One region of the Priestia sp. BR_2 genome, then DNA from elsewhere that is predicted to be linked to it. Evidence: riboswitches for the same ligand, from Rfam matches in the RefSeq annotation. Region 1 holds a riboswitch; the other holds the start of a gene.
What was found. A riboswitch is a leader RNA that binds a small molecule or an ion and turns the genes downstream of it on or off. The one in region 1 is predicted to bind thiamine pyrophosphate.

Region 2: it holds a riboswitch for thiamine pyrophosphate, as region 1 does, so the genes downstream of both, RB298_RS17100 (ABC transporter substrate-binding protein) here and RB298_RS24140 (ECF transporter S component) in region 1, are expected to answer to the same signal.

What each region holds. Positions count from the first base shown of each region.
Region 1 is NZ_JAVFHM010000294.1:94,697-99,251, forward strand. Features, by position in the region: gene RB298_RS24130 (SDR family oxidoreductase) at 558-1,412, shown strand; gene asd (archaetidylserine decarboxylase) at 1,476-2,279, opposite strand; TPP riboswitch at 2,445-2,557, shown strand; gene RB298_RS24140 (ECF transporter S component) at 2,649-3,278, shown strand; gene RB298_RS24145 (ABC transporter ATP-binding protein) at 3,271-4,555, shown strand, end outside.
Region 2 is NZ_JAVFHM010000218.1:330,216-334,770, forward strand. Features, by position in the region: gene RB298_RS17090 (diguanylate cyclase domain-containing protein) at 1-1,189, opposite strand, end outside; gene RB298_RS17095 (VOC family protein) at 1,448-1,831, shown strand; TPP riboswitch at 2,007-2,116, shown strand; gene RB298_RS17100 (ABC transporter substrate-binding protein) at 2,238-3,269, shown strand; gene RB298_RS17105 (MTH1187 family thiamine-binding protein) at 3,358-3,651, shown strand; gene RB298_RS17110 (ABC transporter permease) at 3,648-4,406, shown strand; gene RB298_RS17115 (ABC transporter ATP-binding protein) at 4,461-4,555, shown strand, end outside.

The sequences.
Region 1 (4,555 bases):
CATAGCAAGCGATTTAGGGTAAAAACGACGTACAGTTTCATTTTAAGATATCAGAAAGTATAAATTCGAAGCAAGAGCCTTCCTGATATCGCAAGAAAAACTTCCGTTAAATGCGGTCTGTCTTCTATGCAAGTACGTCGATAGACGTTTTTCTTATGAAGGGGGGAGAGGGGAATGAGCCCAAGAAGACGGGTGCGTGGACGTTTCTTCAGTCGTGGCGGCTGCGGTATTTTCAGAAATCGCTTGCGCCGCATGAAGACAACGAATCCGAATCATCAGGACGTTTGGTTTTAAAGGACCTTGGCCTACATACGGGTGAATCCCGTTATCATATACGCATTTCGCTGGAAACACGCAAAAGGGAGCTGACAAGCTCCCTTTTTTATTGGGATTAATTTTATAGGTCAGGACTCGGACTGCATTGCAAACATTTGATATATTGGGAATATACATAAAACGCTTAAGAGCAAAGCTCGAAACAGATTAGGCATTTTGGATATAGGAAGGGTGACGCGTGTGAAGGAGAGAGTGGCATCGACGGAGCCGGCGGTGATCCGGTGGTAACGGCGGGAGCAGGGAAGGTTGCGCTGGTCACGGGCGCGTCAAGCGGGTTCGGACTGCTGATCAGTCTGGAGCTGGCAAAAGCAGGTTATGACGTGGCCGCGGGTCTTCGCAGACCTGAGGCGGCAGCAGAGCTGCTGGCTCAGGCTGAACAAGCAGAAGTTACCGGGCGTATTCACATCTTCCGACTGGATATATGTGCCGAGGAGCAGGTCAAGGCTGCTGCTTCGGCGCTGGAGCAGAAGTTCGGCCGCTTGGACGTGCTGGTGAACAACGCCGGCGAGGCGGTGGGCGGCATGGTGGAGGAAGTGCCGCTGGGGGGCTGGCGAAAGCAGATGGAGACGAATTTCTTCGGGACCGTATCGGTGACGCAGCATATGCTCCCGCTGCTGCGCAAGACCGGACGGTCCAAAATCGTTCTCATGAGCAGCATTAGCGGCAGGGTCGGCTTTCCGGGTTATGGTCCCTATGCGGCGTCCAAATTTGCGTTGGAGGGGTTCGGCGAGAGCCTGTCCATGGAGGTGATGCCCTTTGGCATCGATGTCGTGCTGGTCCAGCCCGGTGCCTACGGCACGCCGATCTGGAATAAGAGTTTTGGGGAGCTGGCGGTCAAGGAAGGATCACCCTACAGCGGTCTGCTGAAGGGCGTGCTGGACTATTCCGAGCGGACGGCCAGGGAAAGCGGAGATCCGCAGGAGGTAGCCCGTCTTGTGGCAAGCATATCGTCCATGACCAAACCGAAGTTCCGCTATACGCTGCCCCGAGGCACGCGGCTGACCGCGCGGATCAAGGGACTGCTGCCGGATCGGCTGTTTCAGCGGATCATTTACCGGCTGCTGAGCAGGCGGTAATCCTTCATCCGTCGAATGTTTCATGGACTTAACTTATAGCGCATGCTTGGAAGGTGAAAGGAATTACCCTTTTCGGGCTGTGGAAGGGTGCAGCAAACCGAGCAGTTCTCCCATCTTCACCTTGGAGCCCGGTTCCAAGTCACCGCGGGGTGTAAATGTGCCGTTCTCCGTCAAGAGCACGACGGTAGAGCCGAATTCAAAGTACGCAAGTTCGTCGCCAATGTCGTATTTCTTCACGCTCTCGTCGGCATAACGGATGCTGCTTACGTTCATGGCTCCGACCTTCACGACCGCAACTTCGCCGAATTCATGGGCAATATAGGTAATGAGGCGCTCGTTGCGGCTGAGCACGTTTCGGATATGGGTCATCGCAAAATCGTTCACGGGGTATACCCGGCCCTTCAAATGCTCGCTTTCCGCTTGAATGCCGGTTACCGGGGAATGTATGCGATGATAGTCGGTTGGGCTTAAATACAATACGAATGCATAACCGTTGATATAATTCTCCATTCTCGGTGACTTGGCGAGCAGCTCGCTCAGGGTATAATCCTGTCCCTTGACGCTGAGGATGGTGCCGGCGTTGACGGCGCACATCGCCGAAATCGTGGCATCGACGGGGCTTACCATGGCATCGGCGGTGTCGTCTATGGCGCGCAGGCCTATTTTTAACCGGCGGGAAAAGAATTCGTTCAACGAACGGTATTCGTGGATCTCCTTCTCCGCTTCATGCGCCGGGATTTGGTAGATTCGTATAAATGCAGGTATTAGATGACGGCTCAGCCGGCTGTGGGAACAATGCCCCATGATGCGGGACAGCCACTTGCGGGAGGACAGCTCGGTCATCAGACGCAGCAATTGTTTAGCCATGTCATTCTCCTTTGTGCATAGGTGTCGGCAATAAAACGTTGGTGGAAAAGCCAATCACTCTGATATTGACATAGAATGAGCCGGAAATCAATAAATAGCCATTTTTGAAAAAAGGTTCTTGCTAATTGGGGAACGAATGTGTATTTTAAGATTAACATGAAACCGAATAGGGAATACGGGGGCTTGAGTGAATCAGGCTGAGATTGCAGCTGCTATCCGCTGTTGACCGTTAATCTGAACTGGGTAATGCCAGCGTAGAGAATATCCGACCCTGCCTACATAGGGCCTATTTTTCCGTCTGCGCGTTTTTCCAGACGGTTTTTTGTTGTGTTTATACAAAAATATCGGTGGAGAGGGGAATGTGTTGTTATGGGAACGTCAGTGCAGGAAAAATTGGGGGTACAGCCTAGAAAAGGGCTGCGTTTAAGCGATATTTTGGTGACGGTGCTGGTATCGCTGGTGCTTGGCGTCATTTATCATTTCTGGGGATCGGTTTACAATCTGCTGAAACCGCTGTTCTTCGAAGCGGATGAACTGTTATACGGCATGTGGTTCGCAGCGGCCACGCTCGCTTACCTGCTGATCCGCAAGCCGGGAGTGGCCATCATCGCGGAGGTGGCGGCGGCCCACGTGGAAGTGCTGTTCGGGAGCGGCTGGGGACTGACGCTGCTGCTGTACGGTCTCATTCAAGGGCTGGGCGCGGAATTGGTATTCGCGGCGTTCCGTTACCGGAGCACCTCGGCGTGGACGGTGGCGATTGCCGGGGCCGGCGCGGCGGTCGGCTCGATGGTGATGGACTTCTATTACAGTTATACCGATGATCTTCAGACCTGGATGTTCCTCGCCAAGTATGGCATGCGGATTCTCAGCGGCGCCGTCATTGCCGGCTTGCTCATGCTGCTGCTGGCCAAAGCGTTGGACCGTACGGGCGTCACATCCCTGCTGCGCCCTGCGTCCAAGAAGGATTATGAAGCACTGGATGATCCGCGCCATGTCTAAAACCGCCGCCCGCTTGGTTTCGTCTTCAACCGCCGAGGCGGTTACGGAGCAGGCCGTGCATGTGGAGGGATTGCGCCTGAAGTATCCGGGCGAGGAGCGTTTGATGTTTAAGGACTTGTCCTTCTCGGCTGCCCGCGGGGAAAAGGTGCTGCTGCTCGGTCCGAGCGGCTGCGGCAAATCCACGCTGCTTCAGGTGCTTAGCGGGATGATTCCCCGCGCCACGGAGGTGCCGATGAAATGCGAAGCCCAGCTGGTGCCTCGCTCTTGGGGATATGTATTCCAAGATCCGGATACCCAGTTCTGCATGCCGTACGTGGATGAAGAGCTGGCCTTCGTGCTGGAGAACCTCAGCGTTCCCCGCGACGAGATGAAGGAGCGAATGCAAGCCGTCCTGCATGAGGTTGGGCTTGACCTTCAGGAGCTGCATATGCCGATCGGTCATCTGTCGCAGGGGATGAAGCAGAGGCTTGCGCTGGCTTCGGCCCTTCTGCTGGAGCCGGAGGTGCTGTTCCTCGATGAGCCGTCCGCCCTGCTCGACCCGGAAGGCAGGGAGCAAATCTGGTCAGCGGTGAAGGCCGTATCGGAAGGGCGTACGCTGATTATCGTGGAGCACCGGATTGAAGAAATGGCCCAATACGTGGACCGCGTGGTGCTGTTCACCCCGGATGGCGCCATTCTGGGCGATGGTCCGCCGGCAGCGATATTCGCCGAATATGCGAGCGAGCTTCAGGCGTATGGCATCTGGTATCCCGGCGTTTGGGAGGATTATGCGGAGTCTCGGGCAGGACGGGAGCTGTTTGCTCCGGTAGACGCGCCAGGCGATGAGCTGGGAAGTCTCATGCCTGAGGCAGACTCATCGTATGCCCACCTTGGGGAGCCTGTCATTCGGTTAGATGATTTCCGGGGATTGCGATGGGAGAAACCGGTCGTCTCTCTTCCTTCGGCTGAGGTATATCCCGGAGATTTCATTGCGGTGATCGGGCCCAACGGCGCAGGCAAAAGCTCGTTGCTGCTCAGTTTGATGGGGCTCCTGCGCGCCGAAGGGACCTATGTGCTCTGCGGGGAGGAGGTCATCCAGGGCAAGCGCAGGAAAGTGCGGAAGAAGAGAGAGCGGCAGCTGCGCCAAATCGGATTCGTGTTTCAGAATCCGGAGCTTCAGTTTCTGACGGAACGTATCGGCGATGAGGTGATGTACTCGCTGCTGGTGGACCATATGCCGCCGGAAGAAGCGAAGGCACGGGCCGACCGCTGCATGGAACGCTTTGGGCTGGACGGCA
Region 2 (4,555 bases), on a different contig from region 1:
CCTTGCGAATCAGCAAATCGCCGGCACGATGGCCGTAGCGGTCATTCACTCGTTTAAAACGGTTCATATCCATATATAGAAGCCCTACGCGGGAACCCGCACGGTCCGCCTCCTGCAGCGAGCTCGACAGCCTTGCGTTAAAGTAGCGGCGGTTATAGAGTCCCGTAAGATCGTCGCGATGCGCCAAGGTCTCGCTCTGCATCAAGCTTTGATGCAGCTGGTCAAACAAGCGGTCATTCTCGAACTGGATCAGGATCTGCCTGATCAGAATCAGGATGACGCACAGGGATAAGCCGGTAAAAAGCCCGTTCCACCCTCCGAACCGCTGCACCATAAGGGCAAACATCCCGCCAAGCACGCTGTAGGGAAGCAGATATCTTACGATCAGATTTCCGAACGAACGGGGCTCCCTCTCATCCAACGATTGATTTCGGGCATCGGGAGCTGACCGCCCTCCTGCCAAACCAATGATGAATACCGATAACGTATACAGTGGGTACAGGTATGAACGAACTTCAACACCCTTATAATCGACGAGATACATATGCAGAACATCGGCGGCAATGTACATGCTCCCGCCGAGGCACATCAGGAAGACTGCCCGTTTCCTTAACTGCCCTGTGTTAAAATACAACACCAAGGTGAAGAAAATAAGCACCGTTGCGCACAGCGGGTACAGCATGTCCACCCACAGCTTTCCCCATAAGGCTTCATTCGCCAAACCGTTAAGCTCGGGCTTGATGAAATATTCCCAGCCTACCGTCATGACCGTTATGCCAACGATCACGATATCCAGCATAAACCGCACTCCCCGAAACGAACCTTGTACGTGCCGGAACAAATAAATGAGGGCACCTGCAAACAGGATGATTTCGAATCCCCAGAATAATTGAGTCGAAATTGTACGGGAAGCGCTCTCTTTCCCCAGCCAAAAATAACAAGCATCGATGATTCGAGCCGAGGCATCCGCCATCAGCCCGGCACTTGCGATAAGCCAAAACCTTCGAAGATGCGGCTCGTAATGCCTACTGATCCGTAGTAAATAGACGGAAGCGGCAGCGGCAGCCATAATGACTAGAACACGCTGAAGCAATAAAGCATCAGGCATCCACAGAACGGTCATTATCTGAATGAATGCATATATGATGGCGAGTCGAATCCACAGATGATCTGCTGGAGTTGGACTCATAAGCATTCCTCCTCGGCCAAAAGGCAAGCTTTCTTCAATGCTTGTTTGTTAGGTCTTTTGAATTAATAGTTATAGTTCTCATGATACTTTTTACCCACCTAAAAGTAAAGATGAGGAAATGAAAGAAAGACCATCGATTCTACTCTATTAAACCATCGCGCTCCAAAAGCTTTCCGTCCTCAAGACCCACTTGACGTATAGGAATTATATGATAATATTTCAGTCATATCTCATATGAATCGGAAAGGGTGTTTAGCCTTGTCACAGAAACGATTGGATCATGTCGGCATTGTCGTCCGGGACCTTGAAGCCACGATTGCTTTTTACACAACCGTCGTCGGACTTGAACTGAAGGATCGCCTTACCCATACCAATGGCGTCATCCAGCTGGCATTCCTCGGATTTAACGGCAGCGACGAAACGGAAGTCGAGCTTATCCAGGGTTACAGCGACACGCTTCCCGCAGAAGGCACCGTCCATCATTTCGCCGTCAGCACCGATAACATCGAAGCGGAATATGTGCGCGTACAGGGACTGGCCGTACCTCATCTTGACGAGGAAATCGTAACGCTTCCGAACGGGTACCGCTATTTCTTCGTCCACGGTCCCGAAGGAGAATGGATTGAGTTCTTCCAGCGCTAACCGCTGGCGAACAGGATCCTATCAAAATGCTTCATCCCGTGAATGGTTAACGGGGTTCATTCTTCCAACCGCACAAGCCATGTCCAATACGAAGACCTGCCTCGTTCGCATCCCCTTCCGAACTAGACAGGTCTTTGCGTTAGGACTATAATAACGGATGTAACGTCCGAAACTTCATAAATCCCGGGGGAGCTGGAAATTGGCCGGCTGAGAGTGTATCCGATGATACTGACCCTTACACCTGATCTGGGTAATGCCAGCGTAGGAAGTCCATGTTTGCGGCAGCTATGATTTGCCGTGGTATACACTTACGCCGTCATGCGTCCTGATATCATTCAGGGCGCTTTTTTTGTGGAGTTAACGAGGTCATAGAAAGAGAAAGAGAATTCAAAGGAGAGAAGACAAGATGAAGAAGGGAAAATGGATGGCGCTGCTTCTCGCTTGCGCCCTGCTGATGGTTGCGGCGGGATGCGGTACAGGCGGACAGAACGAAAATACAGGTACCGAAGGCGCAGACGGCCAGGCGGCCGAAAAGCTCCGCGACGTACAGCTGATGCTCGATTGGTCGGCCAACACAAACCACACCGGACTGTATGCAGCCAAGGAGCTCGGGTATTATGAGGAAGAAGGGCTTAACGTCCAGATCGTCCAGCCGGGGGCCGGCGGAACGGATACGCTGGTCGCATCCGGCAAGGTGCCGTTTGGCATCAGCTACCAGGAAGGCGTCACGCTTGCCAGAACCCAAGGCCTGCCGCTTGTCTCCATTGCGGCGATTATTCAGCATAATACATCCGGCTTTGCCGCCCCCAAGGACAAGGGGATCGTCAAGGCTGGCGATTTTGAAGGGAAATCCTACGGCGGCTGGGGCTCGCCTGTTGAGGAAGCCGTCATGAAATCCATCATGGAGATCGACGGTGCCGATGTCAGCAAAGTAAATATGGTTAACATGGGCGATGCCGATTATTTTACGGCCGTCAAACGCGATATTGATTTTGCCTGGATCTTCTATGCCTGGACCGGTATCGAAGCCGAGCTCCGGAACGAGCCGCTTGACATGATCTATGTGAAGGACTACTCCGAGCAGCTTGACTATTACACGCCGGTGATCGTAACGAACGAGAAGCTGATCCAGGAGGACCCGGAGCTTGTCAAAGCATTCATGCGGGCGACCTCAAAAGGATACGACTATGCGATTCAACATCCTGAGGATGCGGCTGCCCTGCTGACGAAGGCCGTTCCCGAGCTGGATGCCGAGCTGGTTCATGCCAGCCAGAAATGGCTGAGTCCCCGCTATCAGGATGATGCTGCCCGCTGGGGCGAGCAGAAAGCCGAAGTATGGTCGGGGTATGCAGACTGGATGTTTGAACGCAAGCTGCTCGAGAAGGAGCTTGATGCGGACAGCGCCTTCACCAATGAATTTTTACCGGAGAAACCATAGGATGCATTTAATTTGGAAGAGAGACGGCCTGTCCGGCAGGCTGCCTCTCTTCCATTACAATATAGCTTGCATGAAAGGATGAGTTTAGATGGCAAACACCCTCTTGAGCATACAAGTGATACCCAGAACGCCGGATGGAGGCGACAGCATTCCTTATGTGGATGAAGCGATTCGGGTCATTCAGGAGTCGGGCGTGAAATACGAGGTCCATGCGCTCGAAACCACCTTGGAAGGAGAGCTTTCCGAGCTGCTGAAAATCGTTGAGCGCATGCATGAGGCGCTGGTGAAAGCGGGAAGTCCCAGCGTCATATCCCAGGTCAAAATCGCGCACCATCCGGGCGGCATCAGCATGGATAAGCTGACTGAGAAATACCGTCCATGAGAAAAGGCTGGTGGAGCACCGTTTGGCCGCCCGCTGCAGCGGTCCTTTTCTTTTTGACGGTATGGCAGGCCGCGGTATCGGTATTCGATATAGAGCCGTATATTTTGCCGGCGCCGACGGCCATCGGGCATGAAGCCGCCACCGGCGCCTCCGGCCTATTTCAGCATACGCTGGCCACGCTGCAATTAACCCTGGTCGGATTTATGATCGGTACGGCGATCGGCCTTGTCATCTCGTTGGCCCTGCATCTGGTGCCTTTTCTCAAAACAGCCCTTTATCCGCTTCTTATCCTTAGCCAGAACGTGCCGACGATCGCTCTCGCCCCGCTCCTCATGATTTGGTTCGGCTTCGGCATGCTGCCCAAGGTTATCGTGATTACCCTGGTCTGCTTCTTCCCCGTAGCCGTTGCCGCCCTGGACGGACTGGCGCGTACCGACCGAACCATGATGAATTACATGCAGATGGCGGGAGCCACTTCATGGCAGATCTTCACCAAGCTGGAGCTGCCGCATGCGCTCCCCTCCATCTTCTCCGGGATCCGCATCGCGGCCACCTATTCGGTCATGGGTGCGGTGATCGGGGAATGGATCGGCTCGGACCGGGGCATCGGCTACTATATGATGCTGCAAAAATCCGGCTACCGCACGGACCGGGTGTTTGTTGCCATTCTGATCATCGTCCTGCTCAGCCTGCTGATGGTGCTGCTGATCACCCTGCTGGAGAAGCGCCTGATCCGCTGGAATCGAAAAGGCTAGAACCACGGTGAACGGACATTTTCCAACCTATATAAAAGGAGGCTGTTTAGCGACATGACATATCAAGTATCCCTGCCGGATCATGACGGGCAGCGCCGGTCATCTACCGCGGTCCCGCCAGCGCCTGCCCTTGAGGTTCGCAGCCTTCA